One region of the Sphingobacterium sp. 1.A.5 genome, then DNA from elsewhere that is predicted to be linked to it. Evidence: riboswitches for the same ligand, from Rfam matches in the RefSeq annotation. Region 1 holds a riboswitch; each other region holds the start of a gene.
The links. Region 1 has a riboswitch for S-adenosylmethionine ahead of metE (5-methyltetrahydropteroyltriglutamate--homocysteine S-methyltransferase). Riboswitches for the same ligand answer to the same signal wherever they lie in the genome.

Region 1 (7,978 bases):
AATTACGTCAGCATCCATTGCAGCGATGTCCTGGATAATATCATTGAATTCCGAGTAACACATGTGTGTGTGGATCTGCGTATCATCATCAACATTTGATGAAGAAACACGGAATGCACGAACAGCCCAATCCAAGTATTCTTGTTGATCTGCTTTACGTAATGGAAGACCCTCACGGATAGCTGGCTCATCGATTTGGATGATCTTGATTCCTGCTTTTTCTAAAGCTTGAACCTCATCTAAAATAGCCAAAGCGATTTGGTATGTTGTGGTTGAACGTGGTTGGTCGTTACGTACAAATGACCATTGTAAAATCGTTACAGGACCTGTCAACATTCCTTTTACAGGACGGTTAGTCAATGACTGAGCATATGCTGACCAACGTACTGTCATGTCTTCTGGACGGTACACATCACCAAAAATAATCGGAGGTTTAACACAACGAGAACCGTATGATTGAACCCAACCGTTTTGTGTGAATGCATATCCTGCTAATTGCTCACCGAAGTACTCAACCATGTCATTACGTTCGAATTCACCGTGAACTAATACATCGATGTCCAAATCTTCTTGTAATCTGATTGTTCTTTCAGTTTCAGCAGCAATTTCTTTGTCGTATTCCTCTTGAGAAATAGCTCCTTTTTTCAAGTCAGCTCTCCACTTACGTACATCTTTTGTTTGTGGGAATGAACCGATTGTTGTAGTAGCAAAGCCAGGAAGATTGAATTTAGCTTGTTGTGCAGCTTTACGAGCATCAAATGGTGAAGTACGTTTTGCATCTTCATCAGTGATGTTGCTTACACGGTTTTTAACTTCTGGTTTGTGAATCAATGGAGAAGTACGGCGGCTCTCAGCAGCTTCTTTGTTTGCTTCAAAGCGTTTCTGAGTCTCAGCATCAACTTCACCTTCAGCCAATACAGCAAGGTCTTTAACCTCAGAAAGTTTTTGTTTTGCAAATGCTAACCAGTTTTTAACTTCTGCAGGTAATGATTCTTCATTGTTTTCATTGTCCAAATCAAAAGGAACATGCAATAAAGATGAAGAAGGAGCAACCCAAACACGGTCTTTTCCTAACGCATCAACTGCTTGTTTGATTTTTTTCAATGAATTTTCGTAATCATTTTTCCAAATATTACGGCCTTCAACAACCCCTAATGAAAGAGTTAAGTTTGCAGGAACTTTTGATAATATAGTGTCAAGTTGGTTTTCACCACGAACTAAGTCAAGGTGTAAAGCATGCACAGGAAGATTAACAGCGATATCCTCGTTATTTCCTAATGCCTCGAAATAAGTAGCAACGATTAATTTGATGCCTTTGGCTGCAGCAGCTAATTTTTCAAATACTTTGCCATACAGAGCTTTGGTAGCATCATCAATGTCTAAAGCCAAGAAAGGCTCGTCAATCTGAACATATTTCGCCCCAGCATCAGCAAGCTTGCCTAAAATCTCTTCATAAACAGGAAGTAATTTGTCGATAAGATCGATGCGGTTGAAATCTGCTTCTTTTTCTTTACCCAATAATAGGTAAGTAATTGGACCAATTAAAACAGGCTTTGTTTCAATACCCAATTGTTTTGCTTCATTGTATTCACTTAAGAATTTCTCTGAAGTAAGTTTGAATTCTTGGTTTTTTACGAATTCAGGAACGATATAGTGATAGTTAGTATCAAACCACTTAGTCATTTCCATAGCAGTAACATCTACGCCACCTTCTTGGAAACCACGTGCCATCGCGAAATATAAATCAAGATTATATTGGCGATCGATTTTGTTTAATAAGGAATTGTAACGAGCAGGGATAGCTCCTACAGTTAATGACAAGTCTAAAACTTGATCATAGAATGCGAAGTCATTAGATGGGATCAACTCGATTCCAGCATCCTTTTGAGTCTTCCAATTGCTTTCACGGATTTTCAGTCCAGCCTGCAATAATTCTTCCGCGCTAATCTTCTTCGCCCAGTAAGCTTCATTAGCTTTCTTCAACTCGCGGAATGCGCCCACACGTGGGTAACCTAAATTGTTTGTTAATAGCATATTTTCTCTACTAAATTAAATATATTTCAATAAATCTTTTTGCTAAGAGAAGGCTACCAAGGATGTCTGTAACCAGCTTATCTTTCCCAATCAGGGGTAGAATGTAGCACCTTGTCAAGGGACAGGTTGCTAAGGCTTCATCGGGTCTAGTCCCTCTGCCTTTCTCTATAAGCGGGGGCTAAGTTAGGAATTAGATTTTTAATATGCAAAAAAAAGATGTTAATCAGATTTGAGATGTGAGATATGAGTATTGAGATATTAACCGTGCAAAAAAAAAGTGAATCAGATATGAGATGTGAGATATGAGTATTGAGATATTAACCGTAATATTTAGTTATTGGTTTAAATAAAATTTGTGCAAAACCGAATTCAAATAATAAATGGGTCACAAAAACATTTGTTACCCATTTAATACGAGCACATCTTTCATCCAATATGCGCCTTAATATCTCATTTCCCATATCCCATATCTCATATCTCACATCCCATATCTAAATCCCAATATCCGCCTTTCTATCTCACGTCTCACATCTCACATCCCATATCTAATATTAGCTCACCAACAACTTATATCCTTTACCGTGGACATTAACTATTTCAACATTAGGGTCCTCCTTAAGGTATTTTCTAAGCTTGCTCAAGAAAACATCCATACTACGGCCGGTAAAATAATTGTCGTCATGCCAAATCTTGATTAAGGCTTCCTCACGAGTCAAGACATCATTTTTCTTTAAACAAAGTAAGCGCAATAATTCGGCTTCCTTCGTGGAAAGCTTCTGTTGCTGACCCTTGTATGAAATAATTTGACTGGTGTAATCAAAGAAATAATCTCCGATTTCAAATTTATCAGAAACTTCTTCCTCCTTATCTTTTGAAGCTCTTTTAAGAAGCGCATTGATGCGAAGCAATAACTCCTCAACACGGAATGGTTTTGTGATATAATCATCTCCGCCCAATTCAAAGGCCTGAGTTTTATCTTCCATCATTCCCTTGGCAGTCGCATAGATAATTGGAACCGTTTGATTGATCTTGCGGATATCTTTCCCCAATGAAAAACCATCTTTCTTGGGCATCATGACATCCAAGATGCATAGATCAAACTCCTCTTTGCGAAAAGCATCCATGCCTTCCTGACCATCGGTACAAAGTACCACGTCAAATTTTCCTTTTAATTCTAGATAATCCTTTAGTAATTCACCCAAATTAGGATCATCTTCTGCTAATAATATCTTTTGATTCATACTTTTCTTTATCTAATGATTATGCAACTTCCTTGGATGCATTCTTCAAAGGAAGAGTTACTTCAAATTGTGTGCCTTTATCTTTTTCACTCTTAACGGTGATTTTACCGTTCAAGCGTTTGACAATATCGTTTACATAACTAAGTCCTAAACCAAATCCTTTCACGTTATGAATGTTCCCTGTTGGGATACGGTAGAATTGGTCGAAGATCTTTTCTTGTTGGTCCTTGGTCATCCCCATTCCTTTGTCAGCAACAGAGATTACAATGTTGTTTCCTCTATTAAAAGTCCTAAAAGTGATTTCTGGTTTTCCTTTGGAATACTTAATCGCATTATCAACCAAATTAAACATCACATTGGACAAGTGCAATTCATCTCCAACAACCAAATCATTATCAGCAGCAATATCAATGTTTAAGGTTCCTTCAGCCTTATCCATTTGTAGCCGCATGCTTTCCAAAACAGCATTTGCTAGTGAATTGATATGAACATTGACGCGCTCGATCTTTAAGTTTTCTTTCTCTAACCTAGCTATGTTCAAAACCCTTTCAATATGAGAGCCCAATCGAACATTTTCATCATAAATTATGTTCGCAAGCTTATTGACTCTTTTGCCATCAGAGGATATTTCAGGATCACGAAGTGATTCGCTGGCAATCATAATTGTGGCAACCGGTGTCTTGAATTCATGCGTCATATTATTGATAAAGTCTGTCTTCATCTCAGACATCTTTTTCTGTTTAAATATGATACTCAGGGTGTATGCGAAACAGCCAATTAAGAGTGCCAATAAAGCCAAGATAGTAGGGAATAACCAATAGCCCATCGTTTCGGCAATAATACCACCCTTGTTAGGAAAGTGGATGCTTAATTCGCCTGGTGCATTACCGCGGTCACCTTGAAATAACCTAGCAGTATAGATCAGCGGATTTTTAACCTCTTCTAATTGCTCATTGTTAAATTGGTAAAAACCTTGAAAAACGGGTATTTTATTGAAATCTTTTATCTCCATGACAAATGACGACTTAATGCCGCGTTCATGCAGTTCATGAATTAAAAGGTCAACCGTTCTTTTTCCATTTATACGCTCTGCCAAAGGTCTTTTCGATAATTCCATGCCCATGGCTACATCCGCAATCACTGAACTTTTCTTTCCCCCAAGAATCGCAATAGTATCAAACAATGTTGCAGCATCCGTTAGTTTTTGGTTCCTCAGGTTGTGAAGCTTAATCTCCAATGCTTCGATTTTGGCAAGTGTTCTGTAATCAATCTTGGGCGGTAATGTCCTTATTTGATATGCAATAGCATTGGTCGCAGGTGGAGCAAACACAGGAATAATATATCTTGTGCTGTCGTCCTTTGGCTTGACCGGAGGTATAACCTTAATAGCATCTATTCTGGTAAATTCACCAATGGTATTGTCAGCTGTAAGACCTTGTTCTAATGTAATTCTGACCAGGTGCTTATATTCTTTCCTCCTAAGATAAGTTTCAAAAAATTCGTTGTTGATAAAAACCGCCGGGAATTGCTGGTTTAGATTAGTTTCAAGTTTGTTGAAATTAGTGGTATGCTGAAAGGCTATCCTTTGCAGGGTTTTTATACTGTCCTGATACTGAACCTGAAGGGCAAGGATCTTTTCGTTCTTTTGTATGCGTTCCTGATCAATTCTAAATTTCTCCTGATTCTGACGCTCTTGCTCTCTAGCAAAATCATAGATTTCCTGGCGCTCGATCTTATTGGCTACAGCAGATAAGGAAGCCTTGACTTCCTCATCAAATAACTTTGATTCTTTTATAAAGGATTCCCTCACAAAGTAATATTGCATAGCCATCACTCCAATCAGAGCAATAGACATCAGCCATATAATCAATGCAATACTTCTTTTCTTCATTTGTTACAAAAATAATAAGGGAAAACAGCTAATTTTCTCATTTAACACTATTTAACAGCGCTTTTTTAGCTTTTTTAGCAAAATAGACTTTGTTTTGGTAAATTAAATACTCTAAATAAACTAATTATGAAACACATATTAACGATCGCTATTTTGCTGTTGGGTTGGTGCATACCTTCTTTTTCTCAAATTACAGAAAAAATTCCGAAAAAGGAAAGCTTGTTCCAAGCGCCAATTCAGCCAATTGACAAAATGGACAATGCTGCTAAGTTTCAATCAAAAATGGATTCCTTAAATAAATCATCTAATATAAATGTTGAAATTCCAAATGCCTATAAAGGAAAAGGAGATAACTTGATAAAAGGATTGGAACAGAAAGATGATACCGTGATTAGAGAAAAGTATTTGAGTGGTAAGGAAAGTGTAATTATGCCAGGAACGGAAAAATTGGACTCAAATAATCTCAATCTGCAGGTAGATACAGTAAAAAATATAAAGTTGATTCAACCTAAGAAGTCAAATCAATCCAAAAATAAATAAATTAAAAAAGCCTCATGTGATTGAGGCTTTTTTAATGGAGTATTATTTTACTTCCGAAACACGAATGGTATTTGTTCTACCTTTTTCATGTAATGGAGTTGAAGAAGTATTGATTACAATTTGTCCTGGTTCAACCAAATGACGCTCTTTCAATAATCCGTTTACATCTTGGATAGTACCGTCTGTTGACTCGTACTTTTCGTAGATAAATGCTTTTACACCCCAGCATAAGCTAAGTGTGCGCAATAATGTTTTATTACCTGTAAATACGTAAATATCAGCATCCGGACGGTAACTAGAAATTTCCATTGCTGTATATCCAGAAGATGTCATTACAGCAATCGCTGACGCATGAGTTTTTTCAGCCAAGAAGATGGATGAACTACAAATTGCATCAGGGATACGTGTTACTGGAACTGTGCCTAATTGTTCTTTTTGGGCATAATATGGGTAAGAAGTTGCTTCAACATGTGTGATAACCTTAGCCATTGTTTCAATAACAATCTCAGGGAATTCACCAACTGAGGTCTCACCACTAAGCATTACTGCATCTGCACCATCAATTACTGAGTTAGCTACGTCGTTCACCTCCGCACGTGTTGGGCGTGGGGTAGTGATCATGCTCTCAAGCATTTGAGTAGCAATAATAACAGGCTTCGACAAGTTACGGCATTTTTGTGCTATGATTTTTTGAAGTCCTGGAACTTCTTCCATCGGCAATTCAACACCTAAGTCTCCGCGAGCAACCATCACAGCGTCAGTAGCTTCAATGATACTGTCGATATTGTCAATAGCTTCAGGCTTCTCGATTTTTGCAATAACTTTTGCATGAGAACCTTTCTGCTTGATAATCTCTTTACATTGTTTGATGTCCTCCGCAGAACGAACAAAAGACATAGCAATCCAATCTGCACCATGATCAAGTGCAAAATTCAAATTGTCTAAATCTTCTTCTGTCAATGAAGGAATAGAAACTTTTGTGTTAGGAAGATTAACTCCTTTTCTAGAAGTTAAAATACCACCGTGTACAACTTCACAAGTAACCGTGTCTAAATGGTTTGTTTTAAGAACGCGTAATTGAAGTTTTCCGTCATCCAAAAGAATGATTTCATTTTCTTTTACATCATTAGGGAAGTTTTCATATGTGATGTAAATCTTGTTTTCATCACCTATTTGTTCGTGAGTAGTTATTTCAACGGTGCTGCCATTCACAAGGATGGCTCCTCCTTCTTTCATTTTACCAATACGGATTTTCGGACCTTGCAAATCCGCTAAAATACCTACACTGAAAGGGTGTTCTTGGTTGATTTCGTTGATGGTGTTGATAACCTTAAGGTGGTCATCTTGTGATCCGTGAGAAAAGTTAAGGCGGCATACATCGACACCTTTAGCGATCATACGGGTTAAAACGTCTTTTTTTGAAGAAGCCGGACCAAGAGTGGCTACGATTTTGGTCCGCTTTTTTAGTTTATCCATTTAAATTAAATTTTAAATTTATATTCTTTTTCGTGTTTCTATCAGCTTTATTCTCCCCTTAAAGCCGAAGGTTAGGTTTATGTGTAATATATACACTATGTAAATAATTCGCTAAAATATCAGATTTTCTTTAGATTTCAATATTGTTGGATCTATTTCTTTTACTAACAATACTTCTGGAATAGACTTTATGTTTTCCAAAAGTGCATCTAAGTCTTCGTCGTCAATATAGTGTTTAACCAATAAAAAATAATCAAAACTGCTTATTTCAGGTATCAGAGCGGCCCCTTCGACGGATCTATTGCTCAGCAAATAGAATTCAAATTCGAAGGTTGGGTTATGATATCTGAAAATATTAAAATGATTTTGAATGGAGGGTTTATTTTTTTTTGATTCGTAAATAATATGATAATCGAGTTCGTCCTTTGGCTTTTCCTTGGTATTGCCATTATGGTCGAGATAGTCTTCCTTTCCATAGACAAACTGCAGTCCTGTATGTTTATTGATGAAATGGCAGAGTCTGTAATCTCTGAGCACAGAACTAATCCCAATAAGGATAAAATCCAGTTCAAGGTCAAAGTCAGTTTCGAGTTTAAAGGTGATTTTGCTCAAGCCAATTTTATTTTAATGATATACAAAATTACGTTTTTTGATTGTTTAAGTTTGAAGATTACGTAAAAATATCATTAATTATGCATTAAGTTTGTAAAACTTTATTTGTTTTAGTATTATTGAATAACGTTAATTAATAAGGTATTGAAAACTTTATTTAGGCTAACTTTGTTCTTTATTTAAT
Region 2 (7,978 bases), on a different contig from region 1:
TCTTCGAGAGGGGAAGCATGATGGGCGTGTCCTCACCCGTTTCCCACCTGAGCCGAATGGCTATCTTCATATTGGGCATGCAAAGTCAATCTGTCTAAATTTTTCTTTAGCACAGCGTTATAATGGCAAAACTAATTTACGTTTTGACGACACCAACCCCGTAACTGAGGATGTTGAGTACGTAGATAGCATCAAGAAAGATATTCAATGGTTAGGATTTCAATGGGCTGATGAGCTTTATACTTCCGACTATTTTGACACTTTGTATGCTTTTGCTGTTGAACTGATTCAGAAGGACCTAGCATATGTTGATGACAGTAACTCGGAGGAAATTGCTGCTTCGAAGGGGAGTCCAACAGTACCTGGAGTACCTACAGTATACCGCAGCCGTAGTATCGAAGAGAACTTGAGACTATTCGAAGAAATGCGTGATGGAAAATATAAGGATGGCGAGAAAGTATTACGTGCAAAAATTGATCTTGCTAGCCCTAATATGCATATGCGCGATCCTATTTTATACCGTATCAAGCATGCACACCATCATCGTACGGGTGACAAGTGGTGTATATATCCTATGTATGATTTTGCACATGGCCAATCAGACTCCATTGAAAAAATCACGCATTCAGTTTGTACATTGGAATTCATTCCACACAGGCCATTATATGATTGGTTAATTGATAGATTGGAGATTTTCCCATCCAAACAATATGAATTTGCGAGATTGAATCTTTCCTATACGGTTATGAGTAAGCGCAAGTTACTCCAATTGGTGAATGAGAAGTTTGTTGAGAGCTGGGATGATCCACGTATGCCTACTATTTCTGGTTTACGCAGAAGGGGTTATACACCTGAAAGCATTCGTAATTTCTGTGAGCGCATTGGGATTCAGAAGCGTGAAAACATGATTGATGTTAGTTTATTGGAGTTCTGCATCCGTGAAGACCTCAATAAGACTGCATGGCGTAGGATGGCCGTATTGGATCCTATCAAGTTAATTATCAACAATTATCCGGACGGGAAAGTTGAAGAATTAAACGGTGAGAACAATCCTGAAGTTGAGGGTGGCGAAGGTAGCAGAGTGATTCCATTTTCGAAAGAATTATGGATTGAGCGTGATGATTTCATGGAAGATGCACCTAAGAAATTCTTTCGTTTAGGACCAGGTCTTTCTGTTCGTTTAAAACATGGATATATTGTTACGTGTACAGATTTCAAAAAGGATGAAAATGGTAATGTAACAGAGGTTTACTGTGACTATGTTCCAAATTCAAAATCTGGCGAGGATACATCTGGAATGAAAGTTAAGGGAACTATCCATTGGGTTTCCGTTCCTCATGCTAAAGAGGTTGAGGTTCGTTTATATGATCGTTTGTTCCAAGATGAAAATCCAGCTGCTTCTGAAGATTTCAAATCATCTATCAATCCAAACAGTTTGCACATTATCGAGAAAGCATATGCTGAACCGGATCTAGCAAATGCTGAGGTTGGAAAAGGGTATCAATTTATTAGACTTGGATACTTTACGCTAGATGACAAACATTCAAATAACGAAAAGTTAGTATTCAATAGAACAGTTACCTTAAAGGACTCTTGGGCAAAAGAGGCTAAAAAGGGATAAGAAATAAACGAAAAGGAGGCAATCGCCTCCTTTTTTTACATCCAAATATCTTTATATTTTTTATCTAGACTTGTTGCTTCTGCTAATAAATTAGCGTCACCCAATTCTTTTAAGGATGGGATATACCTTTCTAATGACGCTATTCCCAATTCAACGGAAATTGGATCAAACCCCATTTTTGATTTTTTTGCAATTTCATATTGAAAGTCCAAATTTTCGTTGATTGCTTTCAATTGTTTACTTGCCAATGATTTAGCTTTTTCTACCTCCTTAACTTTGACAAGAGTATCCAACAATACCGAATTTGAATATACTTGTCTCATACTTTTGACCACTTTGGGTTGGAAATCGTAGGCTTGTAAAGCCAAATCTTTTGCTTTGTCAAATTTACCTTGCATCATTAAGGTCTGCATTCCATCCACGTATACATTTGGATATATCCAACCTTCATAATGAAAATTGGAATCCACATCAAAATGGTCTAAATAATCTATTGAACTCCAATTAAATTTATTTATTGCATTTTCGTGAATCTTGTCTGAGTTTACTAATGTAGATCTATCTGAAGCTTGTCCCATATCTATTGGCATTAATTTTTTCACCAAGCCTTCAGAGGCTAAATACTTGTCCATTCCCATCGAGGTTGCCGATGCGGAAGATGAAATAAAATAAATTGGTCTTTCCCAATTATTGTTCGTTAAAATCGACATTAAACTTAAATCCGCTCTAGAAACAAAATTATTTTTTAATTCCCATTGCATATATTCTGGAATAAATTGTTGCCATTCTTTCGGAACATTGGCGTTCTCTATTACCTGGTTTTTATTGATTTTCAACTGAAGTCTGCGATTAGGCATTACGTTTACAAACTCTCCCCTACTAGTTTCCAACATGTCTTTTTTATTGTCAGACAGCATAACTTCTAATAGTTTGTCAACATCTGAATATCCTTCAATTCCAAAGTCCATTACCTGTATTCCATCTCTTATTCCTTTTTTCACTTTATCATGGCTAAAGCCAATAGGCAATGCTTCTGATTGGTTGATATCTTCCATTGCTTGTTTTACATACCAATCTGACTGGAGGTATCCGTAATTCAGGACACGAACATCTGTACGTATACCTTCGACTCCCTGCAGATACCACAAAGGAAAGGTATCGTTATCTCCGTAAGTAATTACGATTGCATTTGGTTCGCAAGAATTTAAAGTATTTAATGCTACTTCTCTGGTCATATTTCTTTCGGAGCGGTCATGGTCATCCCAATTCTCCTTTACCAATAAAATTGGACCTGCTAGGATACATATTGCAGCAGTAGAATATGTCAATGTACTGATTGAAATTCGCTGAGCCTTTGTTTTTAAATAATCAATAATTCCTAAAACTCCCAACCCAATCCAAATTGCAAACACATAAAATGATCCTGCATAGGAATAATCACGTTCTCTAGGCTGTAAAGGTGATTGATTTAAATAAATAACTATGGCCAAACCGGTGAAAAAGAACATCAGGGCAACAATTGCTGTATCTTTCTTATTTTTCTTTAATTGCCAAAGTGCACCTATAATTCCTAATATTAATGGCAGGAAAAAATAGGTATTTCTACTAGGGTCATTTTTCATGTATTCCGGTGCAGTATTTATTCCAGGAAGCCGAAGTTCATCTAAAAAATTTACTCCTGAGATCCAATTTCCGGATGTAATTTCACCTTGTCCAGGGGTATCATTTTGGCGACCGACGAAATTCCACATAAAATACCGAGAATACATATGTCCAATTTGATAATTGAAGAAGAACTTCAAGTTATCTGTAATGGTTGGAGTTTCTCCCTCTGATAAATTTAAATATTGCTTATAAAAATCAGCATGTTTACTACTATATAATCGCGGAAAAAGAACTTGTTTATCATATTCATACCCCTTTACATAATCAATCTCAGCATATTGTTTTTCATCTTTTCTATATGTTTTGCCTTCATTTACATCAATAATATTTGAATTAAATGTTGGTCCTTTAAATAATGGTTCGGATATATATTGTTCTCTACTTAAATAGCTTAAAAATGAAAAAGCATTATCTGGCTGATAATTGTTTAAAGCAATATTTGTTTGTGCTCTAATTAAAACCATACTAAAAGAAGTAAAACCAAAGCAAAGCAAACAGATTCCTAGAATTATCAAATTCAATAATGGTTTGTTTGTCTTAATTGAGTATATTATGCCATAAACTGCACAAGCTATGATTAACAAAATAAAAAATGCTATACCTGTTCCGAAAGGCAGGCCTAACGTATTCACGAAAAACACATCAAAATTTGATGCTATTCGTACTGAATACTGAATAACTCCCCACAAAATAAATGCTAACGCAAGGACGCCCCAACCAAACGATATCACTGCTCCTTTCCAGTTAACATGTTTTGCTTTTCTAAAATAGATCATCAATGCTAAGGCGGGGATTGTTAGAAGGTTTAATAAATGGACACCAATTGATAATCCCATAACAAAAGCGATCAATAAAAGCCATTTATTGGAGTCTGGGTTATCTGCTCTTCGCTCCCATTTAAGTGCTAACCAGAATACAATCGCTGTACAGAGTGAAGACATAGCATAAACCTCCGACTCAACTGCCGAATACCAAAATGAATCTGTAAAGCTATAGGCTAATGCACCCACTATACCTGCTGAGAATATTTGGATGTATTGGATTGATGAACCTTCTTTATTTCCCAAAACAATTTTTCTAGCCAAGGCTGTAATAGTCCAAAAAAGAAAAACAATGGTCAGAGCAGAACAAGTTGATGATCCAATATTCATCCATAGAGCGATATTGGAATTATTTCCGAGAGCAAAATTTGAGAATAAGTTTTGGATCATTAGAAATAAAGGTGCACCAGGTTGGTGAACAACTTCTAGATTTTTACTTGCTGCAATAAATTCACCAGTATCCCACCAGCTCACTGATCTTTCTACAGTAAAAGAATATACTAGAAGGGCAATGAATCCACAAAGCCATCCAAGATAATTGTTGATTTTATTATAGTTCATAATACATGGTTAGTTATCAAATAAATTTAAGAAAGTATATCTATAAGAATCTCACCTTAACAATATTTAACAGCGGTAAAAAAAACAGGCGAATGATTTCTCATTCGCCTATTTGTATATTATTTATAATAATGGATTATATCCTATACTAATTTCTCTACGATTTTTTTGGTTGGCCCTGGGTTACTCATGGTGTAGAAATGCAGGACTGGAACTCCAAAATCAATTAATTCTTTACATTGTTGTACTAGCCATTCTTCTCCAACTTGTCTTACATCAGCATTTGTTTTGCAGGATTCGACTGCATCGCTTAAATCTTCGGGAATATCTAGGTGGAATATCCGAGGTAGTGTTATAAGTTGTTTTTTTGTTGTCAATGGTTTTAATCCGGGAATAATAGGCACATGTATATCATTCTCGCGGCATTTCGTTACGAACTCTTTATATTTCTCTACATTGAAAAACATCTGAGTTACGATAAACTCTGCTCCCATTTCTACTTTTTTCTTCAACCATTTAAAGTCAGTATTGAAGTTTGGGGATTCGAAGTGTTTTTCTGGGTAGCCAGCGACACCTATACAGAAGTTTGTTTTTTCGGAGCTTCCTATATCTTCATGCAGATATGATCCTTCATTCATATCCACTACTTGTCTTAGGAGGTCTGTAGCATAAGCATGTCCTCCAGGTGTTGGGATAAAATCTGCATCACCTTTTCTAGCATCTCCTCTTAGTACCAATACGTTGTCAATACCTAAGAAATTCAAGTCAATGAGAGCATTTTCGGTTTCTTCTTTAGTGAAACCACCACAAATCAAATGAGGTACTGCATCGACTTTATATTTACTCATGATTGCGGCGCAGATTGCTACTGTTCCTGGACGTTTTCTATAGGATACCCTTTCCAACAATCCATTAGCGTGCTGTTTGTAGAGGTAATCTTCGCGATGGTAGGTCACGTCGATAAAGGGAGGTTTGAATTCCATAAGTTCGTCCATTGTTTGAAAGATACTTTGAATTCCCTGTCCTTTTGCAGGCGGTAACAGCTCAAAAGAATATAACGTCTTGCCTTTCGCGTTTTTGATATGATCTACGATTTTCATAAAAATATATTAAGGCTTAGAGAGAACACAGCGGATCCTGATTCTTTGGCTTATCTTTCCCTAATCGGGGTAGAATGTAGCACCTTGACTGGTGTCAGGTTGCTAAGGCTTCAGCGGGTCTATTCCCTCTGCCTTTCTCTATAAGCGAGGGCTAATATCGTTATTAGCAACTTAATCTCAAAATGTTATGCAAAAAAAGAAGGGAATTCGCATGAATTCCCTTCTTTTTTATTCCAAATACATATCTATCAATCCTTCAGGTAACTTGAGGACGATTATTTTTTCTTCAGGATCTATACCCACAATAAAATCTTCATTTAGTGGGAACATAGCATCTCTACCATCAATATCCACTGTTGCTATAAATTGTTGGGGCATTTCTTGTACATGAGTTATTTCTCCCAGTTCTCCTTCGCCTTCTTCAATTGCTATAAATCCGACTAAATCATGGTATGTAAAATCATCAGGATCACGTTCGGGCATTTTGTCATTTGGCAGATATACGCTTTTTCTTAATAAAGGTTGGGCTTTATCGATATGGTCAATATCTTCAAAATTGACATAGGCAGTGCTATTATTCTGCAGTTTAATTTTATCTACGAAGAAAGGGACTAATTTTTTATCTATTTCCAAGAACACCATTTCCAAATCCAAGTCCATGTAATTATCGAACTCGAAGAACATTTGGACTTCTCCTTTCAACCCTCTGGTTTTGCTAATATATCCTATATAAAAACACTGATCCTTAGTCATACTTTAAAATTAATTTGCAAAAATACGAATTATTAATAGGTATTATTTAATGTTCCTAATTTATCCTTTTTCTGGAGTTTGTATTTATAAAAAAAGCCGATCTAAGATTAGACCGGCATTTTCAAATACTTTAGAGTAAGGATTAACCTTCAGTTTCTTCAGTGTTTTCTGCAGCATCAGCAGCTTCTTCTGCTTCTTCTGTAGCTGTTTCTTCAGCAACAGGGGCATTTTTAGCAGCGATAGCGGCAGCTTTTTCTTCTTTTTTCTTAGCTTCAGCAGCTAGAGCAGCTTTTTTAGCATCATCTTTAGATTTTGCCAAGCCTGATTTTTTGCCTTCGATTTGTGCATCTTTTCCTTCAGTCCAAGCTGCGAAAAGCTCTTCAGCTTTAGCTTCATCAAAAGCACCTTTTTTCACACCACCTTGTAAGTGTTTTTTGTACAATACACCTTTGTAAGAAAGGATAGCGCGAACAGTGTCAGTAGGTTGAGCACCTTTGTTCATCCAGTCCAATGATTTCTCGAAATCCAAGATAATTGTTGCTGGGTTAGTGTTAGGGTTATAAGAACCTAAACGCTCAATGAACTTACCATCACGTGGTGAACGTGCGTCTGCTACTACTACATGGTAAAAAGGTTTTCCTTTTTTACCGTGTCTTTGCAATCTGATTTTAGTTGCCATGTTTTAATTTTATTTATGTATTCAACATATCCCCCGTGCTACATGCAGGAGGGGACGCAAAGATACAAAAAATAGTATTTAGAACAAAGTATTTAGTATTTAGACATTTATAATGTTTTACAAAGTGATTAAGCAACGAATTTATCAACTACTTTATAGCCAATTCACATTCTAAATACTAAATACTTACTACTTAATTCTAAAATTTTCCGATATTCAAGCTCTTCTAATTATTGTCGTTTTATGCAAAGAATTGCTCCATTAAAAATTGTAAAGGCCTCTGCTGGATCTGGGAAAACCTTCAGTTTAACGGTTCATTATTTGACTTTATTGTTATCTAAGGAAAGTAGCTATAGGGAAATTTTGGCAGTAACTTTTACAAACAAGGCTACTGCTGAGATGAAACATCGGATTATGACAGTTCTTCACGGCTTGGCGACAGGTGCTGATAGTGATGAAATTGAACAATATAGATCTCAATTACAACAGGTTGGGTCATGGGATAGGATTACAATTCAAGAGAAAGCAAATAGGGTTTACCGCCGAATCCTTCATGACTACAGTCATTTTTCAGTAAGTACTATTGATGGATTCTCTCAAAAGGTAATTTGGAGTTTTACATACGAGCTGAATTTAGATTCTGGCTATGCCATAGAAATGAACACCAATAAAGTGAAAAGAGATTTGACAGTGATGTTAAATCAGTTATTGGATGAGCGACCAGAGTTGTTGGAATGGATCATCAGCTATGCAGAGCAAAAAATCAGCAACAATGAAA
Region 3 (7,978 bases), on a different contig from region 1:
TGAAACGGCCAGTGCGATTATTTATGGAGAAATATCCTACAAGGAAGGAGTTTCCATATGTCATGGCAGATACGAATCTATATAGCTGGCAGAATTATACCGCCGCATTACAGGCAACAGAACCAGAGATTAAGTTAAGCGATTCTATCCAGAAGAATTCAAAGGTTGTTTTTGAAAAGGCTACACAGTATACTCCTGGGGTATCTGGCTTTTCAAGATCTAAATTGTTCGGGACATTAACTAGCACAGAAGGCAAAACATATAAAGTTGAGATGCAGTGGGGAGAATTGAATTCTAGTCTACCTTGGAAAGGTTCGGATAAGGCTTATCGATTTGAATTGGCCCCTTGGCAGACAGAAAGAGATACGGCTTCGTATTATTTGCCAACAGCACAATGGTGGTAATCATATCTTAGTTCGTATGTCTTATGTCTTACGTCTTATGTCTTATGTCTACTGTCTACTGTCTACTGTCTTACGTCTACTGTCTACTGTCTAAAGAACGTCCTCAAAATCCATTTTCCCAAAAATCAGCTTAAACCAAAATGTGTAATTTTCTGGGTTTTGTTGAAGGTCTGTTTTTAGGTCATCCAGGCTGATAGATTTAATATCTTTAATTTCTTCGGGATTTAGATTGAAGTTGTTTTGGAAATATTTTCCAATGAAAATATGATCATATTCATTTTCCCATAGGCCATTTTCTAGTTTCTCTTCGTAACTAATCTGGAACACTTCATGAATGTCCACCTGTATTCCCATTTCTTCAAATGTTCTTCTTTTAGCAGCGTTTATGGTAGTTTCATTTGGTCTAGGGTGTCCGCAGCACGCGTTTGTCCACAGGCCTGGGCTATGGTATTTTGAATCAGCTCTTTGCTGCAATATCATGTTGTTATTCTCATCAAATAGAAATACCGAAAATGCTCTATGTTTTTTATTGAGCACATGAGCTTCTTGTTTTTCCATTTCACCGATTTCTTGATCATTCTGATCAACCAATATCACAAATTCTTCTGGAGCCATATTATAGATTTGGGTTAATTTCTAAGATATAGATAATGGGCTATTAAACCTAAGTTCTATTGGATATCTTCAATAAATTGATTTATCCATGACTCTTTTGTTGCCCAAGAAGTAACTAATCTTATAACCACATTTTGTCCATCTAGTTTTTGCCAAATATAGAATTCGTATTTTTCCGCTAGTTTTTCCGCTAAAATCAGGGGGATTATCGGAAATATTTGGTTACTGACAGGTTCTGTTGCAAAAGCATAACCATTGGTCTTGAAAGCGCTTGCTAAATTGGAAGCCATAACATTGGCATGCGTTCCTAGCTCATAAAAAAGGTTATCCTTGAACAATGCTAGGAATTGGGCCCCTAATACACGGCCTTTAGCCATCAATGCTCCCTTTTGTTTCAAGTAATAATCGAACCCTTGAGAAAGCTTATGGTCTTGGAAAACAATGGCTTCGCCTAATAGTGCTCCGTTTTTTGTACCCCCAATATAGAATACATCTGAGAGGCTTGCAATATCTTTGAGGGTTAAATCATTTGCAGAAGAGGTTAGGGCAGTTCCCAATCTTGCACCATCGATAAAAAGTAGCAAATTATTTGATTTGCAGCAATTTGAGATTTCCAAGAGTTCAGCTTTGCTGTAGATGCTGCCCAATTCTGTACATTGTGAAATGTATACCATAGCTGGTTTAACCATATGATTGTCGGTATGTGCATCCACAATAGCTTGGATACCTACAGAATTTATTTTGCCTTCGCGACTTGGAATAAGGTTTATTTTATGCCCTGAATTTTCTATTGCTCCCGTTTCGTGGACTTCAATATGTCCAGTGTCTGCTGCAATAACAGATTCATATGGTTTCAAAAGGTGACTGATAACAAGGAGGTTTGCTTGAGTTCCCCCTGAAACAAAGAATATTTGAGAATCGGGGTTGCCGGTTTCTTTGATGATATATTCCTTTGCTTGTTTGCAGATGCTATCTGCTCCATATCCTGGCTCTTGAACTAGATTTGTTTGGATTAGGGTTTCGAGGATTTTAGGGTGAGCACCTTCGCTATAGTCGTTTTTAAAACTGATTTTTGATTCCATGCGTAAATATAATTGTTTTCGCACATCAACCCTATTAAAACAAAAAAGAGGACAATTTAATCATAAACTGCCCTCTGGTTGTTGTATAAATATAGTTCAATTATTTTCCAAACATTCCGGCTAAGCTATCTAAGATGCTGCCTTTAGTATTTTTGTCGTTCTTTTGGTCGAAGAATTGTCCAACTAGATCACCAAGACCACCAGAGATATTCGGTTGTGAAGAATTTGTAGGAGCTTGGTCATTTGCTTGAGATCCACCTCCCAGTACACTACCAATTAGGTCTCCAATTCCACCACCCGAAGAGCCTGCATTCGATGATCCACCACCTAAGATATTTCCTAATAAGTCGCCTAAACCGCCTCCAGATCCTGACTCTCCTTGAGATTGTTTTTGCTTGTTCAAATAAGCCATTACCAATGGAGCCAACAAGGCAAGGATTCCGCCAATTTTACCTACACTGATTCCTGATTTTTCAGATAGAGATTCTTTTACATTATCAGTGTTTTTACCAAAGATATTGTTCACCATTTGATCCTCATCTTCTGTTGGACCTTGGTTAAACAGTCCGGCTAGGTTTTCCAAGATGCCACCAGAACCTTTGGTGTCAATAGCTTGTTGAATGCCTTGAGCCCTTTCAGGACTTTTTTGTGCATTATAATTTAATGCAGACATCATTAATGGAATTGCGGCAGAAACTACCCACTGAGTTTGGTTTTTATCAATCCCCAATTTTTCTGATATACCTTCAGTAGCTTGCGATCCGATGCTGCCTGAAATTAAGTCACTAATGTTCATTTTGTAGAATGTTTTAGTTTATAAATGTTATTTTTAGAACTCAAATATATTGCCAAAATTTTCTGTATGAATAAATTATGTTTAAACATTTTTATAGTTGTAGCGTTGTTGCTCGCAGGATGTAAAAGTGGAGATAAAACCAATGAAAAGATTACTGTTGAGGAAATTAAGTTGGACGAAAATTTATCTAAGATTATTTTCTCCATGCCGACTCATTGTATCGAAGTGGAGTATCCAAATAAACTTGGTCAGGTATTAGGGTCGGATGCTGACCTGAAAAGTCCAAAAAGTTTAAGGCCAATTTTTTATGGCTGTTTTGACTGGCATTCCTCAGTCCATGGTTACTGGTCGATCGTAAAATTGATGAAGCAGTTTCCAGGTCTGGACGCTGACGGAAAGGTAAGAGCGGCATTGAATCAGCATATTACGCCAGAGAATGTAGCTGTGGAATTAGCCTTTTTCAATGATAAAAATAATTTGAGCTTTGAAAGGACCTATGGTTGGGCTTGGTTGTTTAAATTACAGGAAGAATTGTCTACTTGGGAGGATGCGGATGCCAAAAGATGGAAATCCTCACTTCAACCACTGGTCGATCTGTTGGTTACTCGCTATAAAGAATATCTTCCAAAGTTGGTCTACCCGATCCGTGCAGGACAGCATGATAATTCAGCCTTCAGTCTTTCGTTATCCTTGGATTATGCCAATACAGTAGGCGATGATTCTTTTAAACAAGCATTAAAGGAAAATTCTATTCGATTGTTCAAGGATGACAAGAATTGTAATCTAGCTTATGAACCTAGTGGATACGACTTTTTATCACCTTGTTTGGAAGAAGCATATTTGATGAGCAAAGTTTTGGATAAATCAGAATACATTACGTGGTTGAAATCTTTTATGCCTGATTTATTCAATGATGAATTTAAATTAGAACCTGCAATAGTGAAAGATAGGAGTGATGGTAAGTTAGTCCACTTGGATGGGTTAAATTATAGTAGAGCGGCTTGTCTTTTTGGGATTTCGAAAATGGACCCTGCATTGGAGCACTTGAAAAAAGATGCTGTTGAACATTTCAATTTCTCCATTGGAAATTTAAGCGCAAAAGATGATTATATGGGAAGTCATTGGCTTGGGACTTTTGCTTTGTATGCTTTAGGGAGATATGAGATGTGAGATGTGAGATGTGAGACTTTAGACATAAGACATAAGACAACAGACAAAAAAACATACTACAATATGCTTAAGACTATTGAGCCTTAGACTGCTAAAACGAAGACAATAGACAATAGGCTATAGACATTTGTGGCGTCATACCATTTTTTATGTCTAATGTCTATTGTCTAATGTCTATTTCTACCTATTCCGGAATGAGTCTATTTTCTGATAATCTGACTGGTACTCGTTGTATTTGAGTAAATCCATCTTCGGTGCTGATTATTGCGGAGAGATCAATTCCTCGTTTAGATAGGGTGCTCAACAAAGCAGTTCTGAAAGCTGTTTTATTTTTGCCCCAGTTTGATCTAACCAAGTCATTGTTTAGAATTACCAATTCATTGGTGCTGTAGTGGTGAAATTGTTCCACTAGGTGTTGTTGTAAGGGTTTTGTGTTGGACATACAATTAATGTTTAAAGGGTTTAACCATAATTGCATTCAGAGGAGTCTATTTTAAGACCTTGCAATATTCTTTTATTTTGGCTTGCCGCCCGTATCGATTTACCACCGCGGTGTCTTTCACTCGGTTGGTATTGCTCGTGCAATTCTGAATACTCTACAAACTTAGTAGATTATATTTTAATATGCAAGTGAAAATAAAATTTTATAATTCTTTTCTTAAACGTGCTACCGGTATGTTCATTGCTTCACGGTATTTAGCAACAGTACGCCTTGCGATTGAATAACCTTTTTCCTTCAGGATTTCGGTTAATTTCTCATCTGCTAAAGGTTTTCTCTTGTCTTCATTAGCAATACACTCTTCAAGGATCTTTTTCACTTCTTTGTTAGAAACTTCTTCCCCAGATTCTGTCTGAATAGCTTCTGAGAAGAATGATTTTAATAAGAAAGTTCCGAATTCTGTTTGCACATATTTAGAGTTGGCAACACGGGATACAGTTGAAATATCCATTTCGATCTTGTCGGCTATATCCTTTAAGATCATTGGTTTAAGCATTCTGTCGTCGCCAGTTAGGAAGTAGTCATATTGATATTCCATGATAGCATTCATGGTTTTCAAAAGAGTCTGTTGTCTTTGTTTAATAGCATCGATAAACCATTTTGCGGAATCAAGTTTCTGTTTAACGAACTGAACTGCTTCACGCATTTTTTTGTCGTTTTTTTCAGCTTTTTCGTAATGCTCAAACATTTCTTGATAGGACCTTGAAACCCTTAGTTCAGGGGCGTTTCTGCCATTTAATGTCAAGTGAAGGACACCATCATTATTGGAGATATGGAAGTCAGGGATAATCTGCAATTGTTTTCCTGCAGCTGCACCTGAATCACCTGGCTTAGGATTCAATTTCAGGATTTCATTGACGATTTCTTTCAGCTCCTCAGAGTTTACACCTAATTGCTTTTCGATTTTATCGTAATGTTTCTTCGTGAATTCATCAAGGTAATTTTCCACGACCATCATTGCTTGTTGGATAATCGGGTTTGTGAGATCTTTCTTTCTTAACTGGATTGCCAAGCATTCCTGAAGATTCCTTGCTCCAATGCCGGCAGGGTCAAATGATTGAACAATCTTGAGCATTTCTTCGACGTCTTCTTCTTCCACAATTACATTTTGTGAAAACGCAAGGTCGTCGATCAAAGATAGGATAGGTCTCCTTAAGTAACCATCGTCATCAAGAGAACCGATTATTTGTTGACCAACTATATAATCTTTATCAGATAGTGCTAGTAGGTCAAGTTGATTTTGTAGATTTTCGTAGAAGGAATCTTGTACTGCGATTGGGATTTCCTTTTTTCCGTCTTCATCATCATGGTCATATCCACCGCCATAGTCTTTGTAATCATCTTCTTGGATATATTCATCAACACTGAATTCATCTTCATAGCTGTTTTCTTCCATGTTGAAGTCATCATCCGGATCTTTATCGGGGTATTCTTCTACAGGGTCGTTCATGTTAGTCAAACTACCGTCCTCCAGCGCAGGGTTTTCTTCTAATTCTTCTTTTATGCGGGCGTCCAATGAAACTGTTGGCACCTGTAGCAATTTGATGAATTGAATTTGTTGCGGTGAAAGTTTTTGTAATAGTTTTTGCTGTAAAGTTTGTTTTAACATGTCCCCAATAATAAATCACGTAAAAATAGGTAAATATATTTAATAAGGTAAAGTTTATGGTAACAAAAACTGTTTTAGGTACAGTTTTTGCTATTATAATTGTCGGATAAACAGCCTAGTTAAAAACCAAAAAACTCATTTGTTAAAATTCGTTAATTTTCTGGTAAAGCTTCCTTTTTAGGCGAATTGATGTAATTTTTTCCAAAGTTTTGTTCATATTTACCGTATGTTTAAACGTGTTCGGAACAAATTTTTGCGCATCGCACTGATTGTTATTTACTTTGTTATTTTATTTACGTGCGCAGTTCAAATTAACTTTCTAGGCTTGTTCGGTTCTTCACCGACAAAAAAAGAAATTTTATTACCCGAACTAAATGTTTCTTCTGAACTATATACTGCAGATTCTGTATTGATCGCTAGATATTACAAACAGGATCGGGATCCAGTTCCATTTGACAGTATTTCTCCCAATATTATAAATGCTTTGATTGCAACCGAGGATGTTCGCTTTATGAAGCATCACGGAGTTGATTTCTTGGGTTTGTTTGGTGGTATTTTTTCAACCTTAAGTGGAAGTGACCGTGGCGCCAGTACTATAACTCAGCAACTTGCAAAAAATCTATACAGAACAAGGTATCAAGATTCCCAAGGTTTATTGGGTAAAATCCCAGGGATAGGTTTGATCGTCACAAAATATAAAGAGTGGATGACCGCTTTTAAATTGGAAAGCAAATATAGCAAGGAAGAAATATTGACAATGTATCTTAATACGGTTTCCTTTAGTAACAATGCTTACGGGATCAAATCGGCATCCGTTCGTTATTTTGACAAATACCCGAGTGATATAACGGTTAATGAGGCTGCTGTTTTAGTGGGTATGCTCAAAGGTACTACTTTATACAATCCAATCAGAAACCCTAAAAATGCCCTCCAACGAAGAAATGTTGTTTTGGGTCAAATGGCAAAAGAAGGTTATTTGAAACAAGAGGAAGTTGCGAAGTTGAGCAAAGATTCACTAGGTCTTGATTTGAATAATCAAGAAGTGCGAAATTCCAATGATTCATATTTAAGGAATGCCGTTGAAAAATGGTTGGAAGACTGGGCAAAAGAAAATGAGGTTGATATCTACACCAGCGGATTGAAAATATATACTACGATTGATTCAAGAATGCAAAAAATTGCTGAGGATGTCGTAGCTGTAAAAATGAAGGAGCTTCAGCAAAGATTAGATAATGTTTGGGGGAATGATTTGCCTTGGAGAGACAAAGAAGGGAATGTAGTACCAAATTTTTTGGAAGATCATGCCAAGAAATTACCAATCTATGCCTCCTTAATGAAAAAATATAAAGATGAGGCTAAGGTTTTTGAGGAGCTGAATAAGAAGAAGGACATGGAAGTTTTTACATGGGAAGGAATGGAAAAGGTAAATTATTCTACCATGGATTCCTTGAAACATTACTTGACTATGTTGAATACAGGAATGATGGCCATGGATCCATACAATGGAGATATCAAGGTTTGGATTGGCGGAATCAACCACAACTATTACAAATTTGATCACGTGAACCAAGCGAAGCGCCAAGCTGGATCTACATTTAAACCATTTGCCTATGCTGCTGCATTGGAGTCTGGTATGACCCCATGTGATAAATTTGAAGATAAACCTGTTAAGATTGAGTTCATCAACAACAAGGGTGAGCACGAAATATGGGAGCCTAAGAATGCGGATTGGTCATTTTCTCACAGTGAGCTGTCGCTAAGACATGCCATGGCTCGTTCATTGAATACTGTTACCGCTCAAAT
Region 4 (7,978 bases), on a different contig from region 1:
ACTTCCTTGAAAAACCTTTGGACCTGAATAGGTTATTAATTACAGTTAGAAATGCCCTAGAACGCGGATCTTTAGTAAAAGAAACAAAGGTCTTAAAACGCAAAATCTCAAAAACAAAAGAAATATTGGGTGATTCTTCAGGAATCAACTTGATTAAAGATACTATTGAGAAGGTTGCTCCAACGGAAGCGAGAGTTTTGATCACTGGTGCGAATGGTGCTGGTAAGGAACTCGTTGCAAGATGGTTGCATGAGAAATCAGGACGTTCAAGTTCTACTTTAGTTGAAGTGAACTGTGCTGCAATTCCATCTGAATTAATAGAATCAGAATTGTTCGGTCACGAAAAAGGATCCTTTACTTCTGCTGTCAAGCAACGCATCGGAAAATTCGAGCAAGCCAACAACGGTACCCTTTTCTTAGATGAAATCGGTGATATGAGCCTTTCTGCTCAAGCAAAGGTATTGAGAGCTCTACAGGAAAATAAAATTACTAGAGTAGGTGGGGAAAAGGAAATCGACGTAAACGTTCGTGTTATTGCCGCTACCAATAAAGACCTTTTGAAAGAAATTGAAGAAGGTAACTTCCGTATGGACTTGTACCACCGATTGAGTGTGATATTGATCCACGTGCCTTCTTTGGCTGATAGAAAGGATGATATTCCTACCTTAGCAAACGCTTTCTGTGAAGAGATCTGTGCTGAATATAGTATGCCTGTAAAAGCATTTACGCCAGACGCTATGAAAGCTCTTCAATCATTGCCTTGGACCGGTAATATCCGTGAGCTGAGAAACATGATTGAACGTTTGATCATTCTTTGCGATAAAAAGATTACTGAAGATGATGTTCTTAAATTTGCAAATCCAGGTGGACCTGCTCCTGTAGCTAATAATGGTACTGCAAATAATGGAAATGGATTTGATATGGAACAATTCACTTCATTCCAAGACTTTAAGGACTTTTCTGAATGTGAATTTATCAAATACAAATTAGAAAGAAATAATTGGAACGTTTCAAAGACAGCCGATGACCTCGATATACAACGAAGCCACCTGTACAGTAAAATTGAAAAGTTTGGACTCAAAAGAGATTAAATAATAAAGGCCTGATTCAATCAGGCCTTTTCTTTTGTTAAGTATTTTTTCGTAATTAATCGTTAAACTTTCTTTTTTGACGGCTATATAACATATAAAAAGCAACAGTCAAAACAATTATTCCGATAATAATATACGGTAATGCAGATCCCTCACCAGTGCTAGCGTTGGTCCTGTCCTCTGCGAACAAGCCAATAGATACTGCATTTAGTAATACTAACACATTCCACTTTCTCATGATTAATTAGATTTTTAAGTTTATTTATTAATGTCTGAATAATATAAAGCAAAAACCATGACAAAGCAAATGTATTAACAATTATTTAACCTATTAAATGCCAATCCTTCATTTTGTAATACAAATGTTACCATTAGTGGTTCTAAATAGGAAATTGAAAATCTTATTTGAAAAAAAAAGTGCTAATCTAAACTCAGATTAACACTTTTATACACAAATAATTTAATTATAATTATAGAATCTCAGCAAGGAAGTTCCCTTGTTGATGAATGATTCCCCTTTTGGCAATAATTTCTTGAAGATTAATCGTGCCGATTACATACTTATGGTCATTACTATAAAATCTTTCTGAAATATTTTCGAATTCAATATTTTCCAATACATCTTCATCTTCATATCTTAAATAAACTTTTAAAGTATAATCCGTTGAATAGGTAACTTGCTGTGCTTCCAAGTGTTTTTTGTACTCATATTTATAGTCATACCTTAAAGCTGCAATATCAGAAAGCACGGCTGATCCCGTTGGATGGCCACCAGCACCTTTCCCATAGAAAAACTGTTCGTCAGCAAATGCAGCTTTTACTAATACGCCATTGTATTCATTCTCGACATTCTGTAATATGTTATCTTTTGAAATGAATTTTGGGAGGACATATAATACTACTTGGTTATTTGCGATTTCTTTAGCTAATGGAATTAACTTGATTTTATAATTTTTCTCTCTAGCATATCTTATATCTGCATCACCCAAAGTATCAATTCCTAAGTTTAGGATTTCATCGGGATTGATATAAATACCATAGGCATGAGAGGCTACGATGGCTAATTTAAATTTTGGATCATAACCACCTACATCGAGAGTAGGATCAGTTTCTGCAAAACCTAATTCCTGTGCTTTTTTCAAAGCTGAGTCATAACTTTGGTTCTCATTAAATATCTTGGAAAGAATGTAATTTGAAGAACCGTTAAAGATCCCACTTACTGAATGTAATAATTCATTATCGTAATACTCTTCTAAGTTTCTGATGATAGGAATACTACCACAAACTGCTCCTTCATATAAAAGAGAGGTGCCATGTTGGTTTTGTATTTCTGTCAATTCTTCCAAATGGGTTGCGATCATTTTTTTATTTGCTGAAACAACATTTTTGCCAGTTGTCAGCGCTCTTTTAGTGATTTCAAAAGCAGCATCAGCATCATCAATTAATTCAACTACCGTATTGATTTCTGGATCATCCAAGATAGCATTTGCATCAGTAGTAAATAATTCCGCAGGCAATGTTCTTTTTTTGTCTGCATTTTTGATTACAAATTTCTTTATTTCTAAGTTTAGGTTTTTAGTTTTTATGATATCGTATAAACCTTGTCCCACCACACCAAATCCGAACATCCCGATGGTAAGTTTCTTACTCATTATTATTAAATTAAATTAAGTTGATTTTCTGCTTTTGTATTATTTTTCTCAAGGAAATTACCGATTACTTGAGTCAGTGTTTTTGTTTCGATTAAAAATCCGTCATGGCCAAAGAATGAATGTAATTCATAATATTCGGCATTAGGGATGTTTTTGGCGATAAATTCTTGTTCCGACGGTGGAAACAGCACATCCGAAGGAATTCCAATGATAAGCGTATTTACACCTTCAATGCTGTTAAGGACTTGTTCGACCTGACCTCTTCCGCGACCTAAGTGATGGCTATCCATTGCTTTGGTGAGATACCAATAAGAAAATGCATTGAACCTATTGACAAGCTTATCTCCTTGGTATGATTGATAAGACGATGCTTTATATGCATCCGTTTTATCATGGTCAGATTCTACTTGGGTAGTACCATACGCATTATAGGTCCTATAAGAGAGTAGGGCCATACTTCTGGCGGCTTTTAATCCTTTGAGTCCTGCATCAGGTTTTTTCTCAAAGAATGACGAGTCAGCTTCAATTGCAAGCCTTTGGCTCTCATTAAAAGCAATACCCCATGGCGAAAAGAAAGCATTTGTGCCAATTGCAATTAGGTTATGGATTTTGATTGTTTTTGAAACTGTCCATTCCAATGCTTGCTGTCCTCCTAAGGAGCCTCCTATTAAGGTATTGATCTCGTTGATTCCTAGGTGATTCGCTAAAAGTTGATGAGCATGCACGATATCACGAATTGTAAATTGAGGAAAATCCGAATAATAAGGCAAATTAGTCTCTGGGTTTGTCGATAGGGGATTCGTAGTCCCATAATGCGATCCCAAAACATTTGCACAAACTATATAATAGTCTTTATCATTGAATAATTCGTTTTCACCAAATAATCCAGGCCACCAATCAAACACATCCGAATTAGCAGTCAAAGCATGGCAAACCCATATCACATTGGATTTGTCTTCATTCAGGGTTCCATAAGTATGAAACGCAATTTGAAGATTCGCCAGTTTTTTTCCGCTTTCTAATTCGAAATCTTGGTTATATCCGAAAGTTCTTAAACTCATTCTAATAAATTATCTTCCTCCATTAAAATCAAATAAGGCCCCCACCTTATTTGATTTTGTCAAATGCTTGTGCTAAATCCGCTTTTATATCTTCAATGTGTTCAATACCTACCGAGAGCCTTAATTGACCTGGTGCTACACCTGCTTTTTTCTGATCTTCAGCGCTCAACTGTTGGTGAGTAGTTGCTGCTGGATGGATAATCAATGACTTAGCATCTCCAACATTTGCCAAATGGCTGATCAATTCTAATGCATCAATAAATTCATTGGCTTTTTCCACGCCACCTTTAATGGTAAATGAAAGCACCGCTCCATATCCATTTTTCAGATATTTCTGTGCGTTTTGATGGTATGGGTGGTTTTTTAAACCTGGATAGCTTACATGCTCTACTTGTGGATGCGCATCTAACCATTGAGCTATCTCTAGCGTGTTGTCAACGTGACGTTGCACACGTAATGATAATGTTTCTAATCCTTGAACTAACAAGAAAGAATTGAAAGGGGATAGGGCAGGGCCAAAATCTCTTAATCCTTCAACTCTTGCACGGATAGCAAATTGAATGTTGCCAAATGGGCCACCTTCGCCAAATACATCTGAAAACACCAAACCATGGTATCCTTCCGATGGTTCCGAAAATTGCTTGAATTTTCCATTGCCCCAATTATAATTACCGCCATCAATGATTACGCCACCAATACTTGTTCCATGGCCGCCAATCCATTTAGTTGCTGATTCTACAACCACATTTGCGCCATGCTCTAAAGGCTTGAACAAATAACCGCCAGCACCGAAGGTATTGTCAACGATCAATGGAAGGTCATGCTTCTTAGCTACTGAAGCTATGCGTTCGAAATCTGGAATATTATAGCTTGGATTGCCGATAGTTTCTACATAGATGGCTTTTGTTTTGTCATCGATCAAAGCTTCGATCTTATCTGCATCAGTATCTTCAGCAAATCTTGCTTCGATACCCAATCTTTTAAAGGAAACTTTGAATTGATTATAAGTACCACCATAAAGGTTGGAACCAGAAACAAAATTCTCACCTGCTTCCAGGATGTTTGTCAAAGCGATAAATTGTGCTGCTTGACCTGAAGCTACAGCAACTGCTGCTACGCCGCCTTCTAATGCTGCTATACGTTTTTCGAAAACATCAGTAGTAGGATTCATGATCCTAGTATAGATATTACCGAATTGTTTCAATGCAAAAAGGTTGGCTCCATGTTCTGCGTTTTCGAATACATAAGAAGAAGTTTGATATATAGGCAATGCTCTGGAACCAGTAGTAGGATCTACTTCTTGCCCTGCATGTACTTGTAAAGTTTCAAATTTTAGGTTTTTATTATCTGCCATTTTTATATTTTTTTAATCATGTTAGTAAAATGAAATTATTAAATCCTTTGAGTTCTATGATTTGGTCGTCAATTGGTATGGACAATTCTATTCAATAAGAATAATTCTGCCATAGGACGACTATCGCATTCGAGAAATACAAATACAGTTGATGGATTTAATCTTAATAGAAGAATCTGTTGTCGGTTTTCCGACAAGATACAATAATTCTGATTTTGAAAATTCTGAAGTCATAGTCTATTTTATTTATATGCTCCTGAGCTTTATTGCTTCGGACAGGAATTGGCACCTTTTCAATACTTATTGAAGGTTGCCAGTGGGTCATTGAGCCAGTCTCTCGCCACTTCTTTATAAATCAAGACCATCTTTTTTAGAGAGGTAATGATTAGTGTACCACTATCGAAGTACTCCGCAAATATAGGCTACGGAAATTAATTTTGCAATTTTTTTAGAAAAAAGAAGACCTCAAATCTTGTTAGCCTATTCACATACAATGATTTGAGGTCCCAAATATTTTGTTATTTCAATACCAGTTTTTTAAAAAGTGTTGTTCTTAGCATCATGCATTTGGATTATTTTATCCACTACATAACGCGTGTTTCCACGCCAAGGTAGCACACCATGGTACTCTTTATAATGAAGATCAAAAGCCTTACCACTATTTAACTCCAATACTTTAAATACAGAATCGCTCTCGATAGAAAATTCAAATTCATTGCTTGAAATTCCAGTCCCCGTATTTTGACTGCGGATACCTTCTTGAATCAATTTTCCTTCATAGGTCTTAAAGACATTTCCTTTTTTTACTGCATAATTTAAAGTTCCCGATTTAACTCCCTCGCCAAAAACAAAGTAGTACTTGAAATAAACAAATACTGCGAAGGCCAAGAAGATAATGAGCAGAAACCAGCTGATGAACTTTTTAAAGCCTGAACCCCTTTTGCTGGGTTGTTGGGTAGTTGTTTCCATTATTTTGTTAATTCAGTTTTTCTATAGATACAATAAGAATACCTAAAAATAAGAAAGGTTGGCCAAACTACATGGCCAACCTATTATTTTTTTTATCCTAGTAGCTGCATCTCTGCATCTATTGCTTCTTTCGTTTTCGAACTGACCGGTACCAACGGTAACCTTACATTGTCCTTTCCAATTCCTTTTTTCTCGAGAATATATTTCACTCCTGCAGGATTTCCTTCAATAAAACAAAGGTCTATCATGCTTAATAATTCCAAATGAATAGCTCTCGCCTCTTCAAAATTACCCTCACTACATAAATGTGCCAATGCAGAAACTTTTGTCGGATAGGCATTGCCTACAACAGAAATTATTCCTGCTGCTCCCATGGCCATCATAGGAAGTGTAACAGGATCATCTCCAGAGATTAAAAGAAAATCTTTTGGTTTATCTCTTAAGATTTCGCTGAATTGGGAAAAATTTCCCGAAGCCTCTTTTGTAGCTACTATGTTTTTGAAATCCTTAGCCAACCTGACCGTCGTAGCGGGGCTCATATTACTTCCTGTCCTGCCAGGCACATTATAAAGAATAATCGGAAGCTTCGAAACCTCAGCAATAGCCTTATAATGTTGATAGATTCCCTCTTGCGTTGGTTTGTTATAATATGGTGAAACTGATAAGATTGCAATGTAATCCAATACCTTAAAATTCTTGATTTGTTCAACGATTTCAAAAGTATTATTGCCACCGATTCCAGCTACCAATGGGATACGCTTATTGACATGCTTAGAAGTAAATTCCCACACCTTCTTTCGTTCATCTGGATTCAATGTTGCAGTTTCACCTGTTGTGCCCAATGAAACCAAATAATCAATTCCTCCCTCGATTTGATAATCAATCAAATTCCCTAAAGTGTCGTAATCTACTGTGCCGTCCGCATGGAATGGAGTAACTAATGCAACTCCCGCACCTTGAAGCTCGTTCATCGTTTGTATATATTATTTTTAATTTTTATTCATTAATCATTGACAGAAGTTCAGCTTCAGAAATCATTGGAATCTGAAGTTTTTCTGCCTTTGCCAGTTTTGATGGACCCATTTTATCACCGGCAACTAAATAATTCAGCTTTGAAGAAATACTGCTAAGCATCTTGCCACCGTGCGCCTCTATCAATTCCGTCAATTCTTCCCGGGAATATTCTGCAAATACACCGGATATCAAAAACGTTTTGCCCGATAAACTATCACCGGCGAGTTGTATTTCTTTTTCTTCTATTTCGAACTGCAGGCCCGAGGATTTGAGTTTTTCAATCTCTTCCCAATGTTCAGGATTTGTCAAATAGGCATGTATACTGTCTGCTATGCGGAGTCCAATATCTTGTACTGACAATATTTCGTCTACAGTGGAATTCTTGATTGCCTCGATATTTTTAAAGTGTTGTGCAAGTTTTTTCGCTACCGTCTCTCCAATATGGCGAATTCCCAAAGCAAATAGCACCTTCTCGAAAGGTTTATTTTTAGATTGTTCAATGCCATTGAGCATATTGTCAATAGACTTCTGACCAAAACGTTCAATACCGACCAACTCATCCTTTCTATCAATCAATGTATAGATATCTGATATTTTACGAATCAATCCAAGCTTGTAGAATGTTTCTATAGTTTCATCTCCCAAACCTTGAATGTCCATCATTTTTCTGCCTATAAAGTGCTGCAGCTTGCCTACTATTTGAGGTTTGCAGCCATCTTCATTTGGGCAATAATGTACAGCTTCGCCCTCTTCTCGAATTAATGGCGTACCACATTCTGGACATGTACTTGGATATTCAAATGCTTTTGTTCCTTCCGGTCTTTTTTCAACGTTGGC

Region 2: it holds a riboswitch for S-adenosylmethionine, as region 1 does, so the genes downstream of both, CRT24_RS07320 (methylenetetrahydrofolate reductase) here and metE (5-methyltetrahydropteroyltriglutamate--homocysteine S-methyltransferase) in region 1, are expected to answer to the same signal.
Region 3: it holds a riboswitch for S-adenosylmethionine, as region 1 does, so the genes downstream of both, CRT24_RS20320 (5-oxoprolinase) here and metE (5-methyltetrahydropteroyltriglutamate--homocysteine S-methyltransferase) in region 1, are expected to answer to the same signal.
Region 4: it holds a riboswitch for S-adenosylmethionine, as region 1 does, so the genes downstream of both, CRT24_RS18745 (O-acetylhomoserine aminocarboxypropyltransferase/cysteine synthase family protein) here and metE (5-methyltetrahydropteroyltriglutamate--homocysteine S-methyltransferase) in region 1, are expected to answer to the same signal.

What each region holds. Positions count from the first base shown of each region.
Region 1 is NZ_PEBA01000009.1:905-8,882, forward strand. It holds gene metE (5-methyltetrahydropteroyltriglutamate--homocysteine S-methyltransferase) at 1-2,034, opposite strand, end outside; SAM riboswitch class I at 2,109-2,208, opposite strand; gene CRT24_RS05850 (response regulator transcription factor) at 2,586-3,275, opposite strand; gene CRT24_RS05855 (sensor histidine kinase KdpD) at 3,295-5,166, opposite strand; gene CRT24_RS05860 (hypothetical protein) at 5,293-5,706, shown strand; gene pyk (pyruvate kinase) at 5,749-7,182, opposite strand; gene CRT24_RS05870 (IPExxxVDY family protein) at 7,294-7,794, opposite strand.
Region 2 is NZ_PEBA01000012.1:56,803-64,780, forward strand. It holds gene CRT24_RS07310 (glutamine--tRNA ligase/YqeY domain fusion protein) at 1-1,621, shown strand, start outside; gene CRT24_RS07315 (protein O-mannosyl-transferase family) at 1,657-4,668, opposite strand; gene CRT24_RS07320 (methylenetetrahydrofolate reductase) at 4,812-5,768, opposite strand; SAM riboswitch class I at 5,816-5,915, opposite strand; gene rimM (ribosome maturation factor RimM) at 5,997-6,521, opposite strand; gene CRT24_RS07330 (30S ribosomal protein S16) at 6,664-7,200, opposite strand; gene CRT24_RS07335 (exodeoxyribonuclease V subunit beta) at 7,444-7,978, shown strand, end outside.
Region 3 is NZ_PEBA01000066.1:124,373-132,350, forward strand. It holds gene CRT24_RS20295 (hypothetical protein) at 1-404, shown strand, start outside; gene idi (isopentenyl-diphosphate Delta-isomerase) at 495-1,019, opposite strand; gene CRT24_RS20305 (low specificity L-threonine aldolase) at 1,076-2,101, opposite strand; gene CRT24_RS20310 (DUF937 domain-containing protein) at 2,202-2,897, opposite strand; gene CRT24_RS20315 (DUF2891 domain-containing protein) at 2,964-4,067, shown strand; gene CRT24_RS20320 (5-oxoprolinase) at 4,252-4,509, opposite strand; SAM-I-IV-variant riboswitch at 4,573-4,667, opposite strand; gene rpoN (RNA polymerase factor sigma-54) at 4,712-6,175, opposite strand; gene CRT24_RS20330 (transglycosylase domain-containing protein) at 6,402-7,978, shown strand, end outside.
Region 4 is NZ_PEBA01000064.1:184,545-192,522, forward strand. It holds gene CRT24_RS18725 (sigma-54 dependent transcriptional regulator) at 1-1,091, shown strand, start outside; gene CRT24_RS18730 (LPXTG cell wall anchor domain-containing protein) at 1,147-1,329, opposite strand; gene CRT24_RS18735 (homoserine dehydrogenase) at 1,562-2,743, opposite strand; gene metX (homoserine O-acetyltransferase) at 2,749-3,804, opposite strand; gene CRT24_RS18745 (O-acetylhomoserine aminocarboxypropyltransferase/cysteine synthase family protein) at 3,851-5,158, opposite strand; SAM riboswitch class I at 5,402-5,515, opposite strand; gene CRT24_RS18750 (hypothetical protein) at 5,696-6,127, opposite strand; gene dapA (4-hydroxy-tetrahydrodipicolinate synthase) at 6,220-7,098, opposite strand; gene ligA (NAD-dependent DNA ligase LigA) at 7,124-7,978, opposite strand, start outside.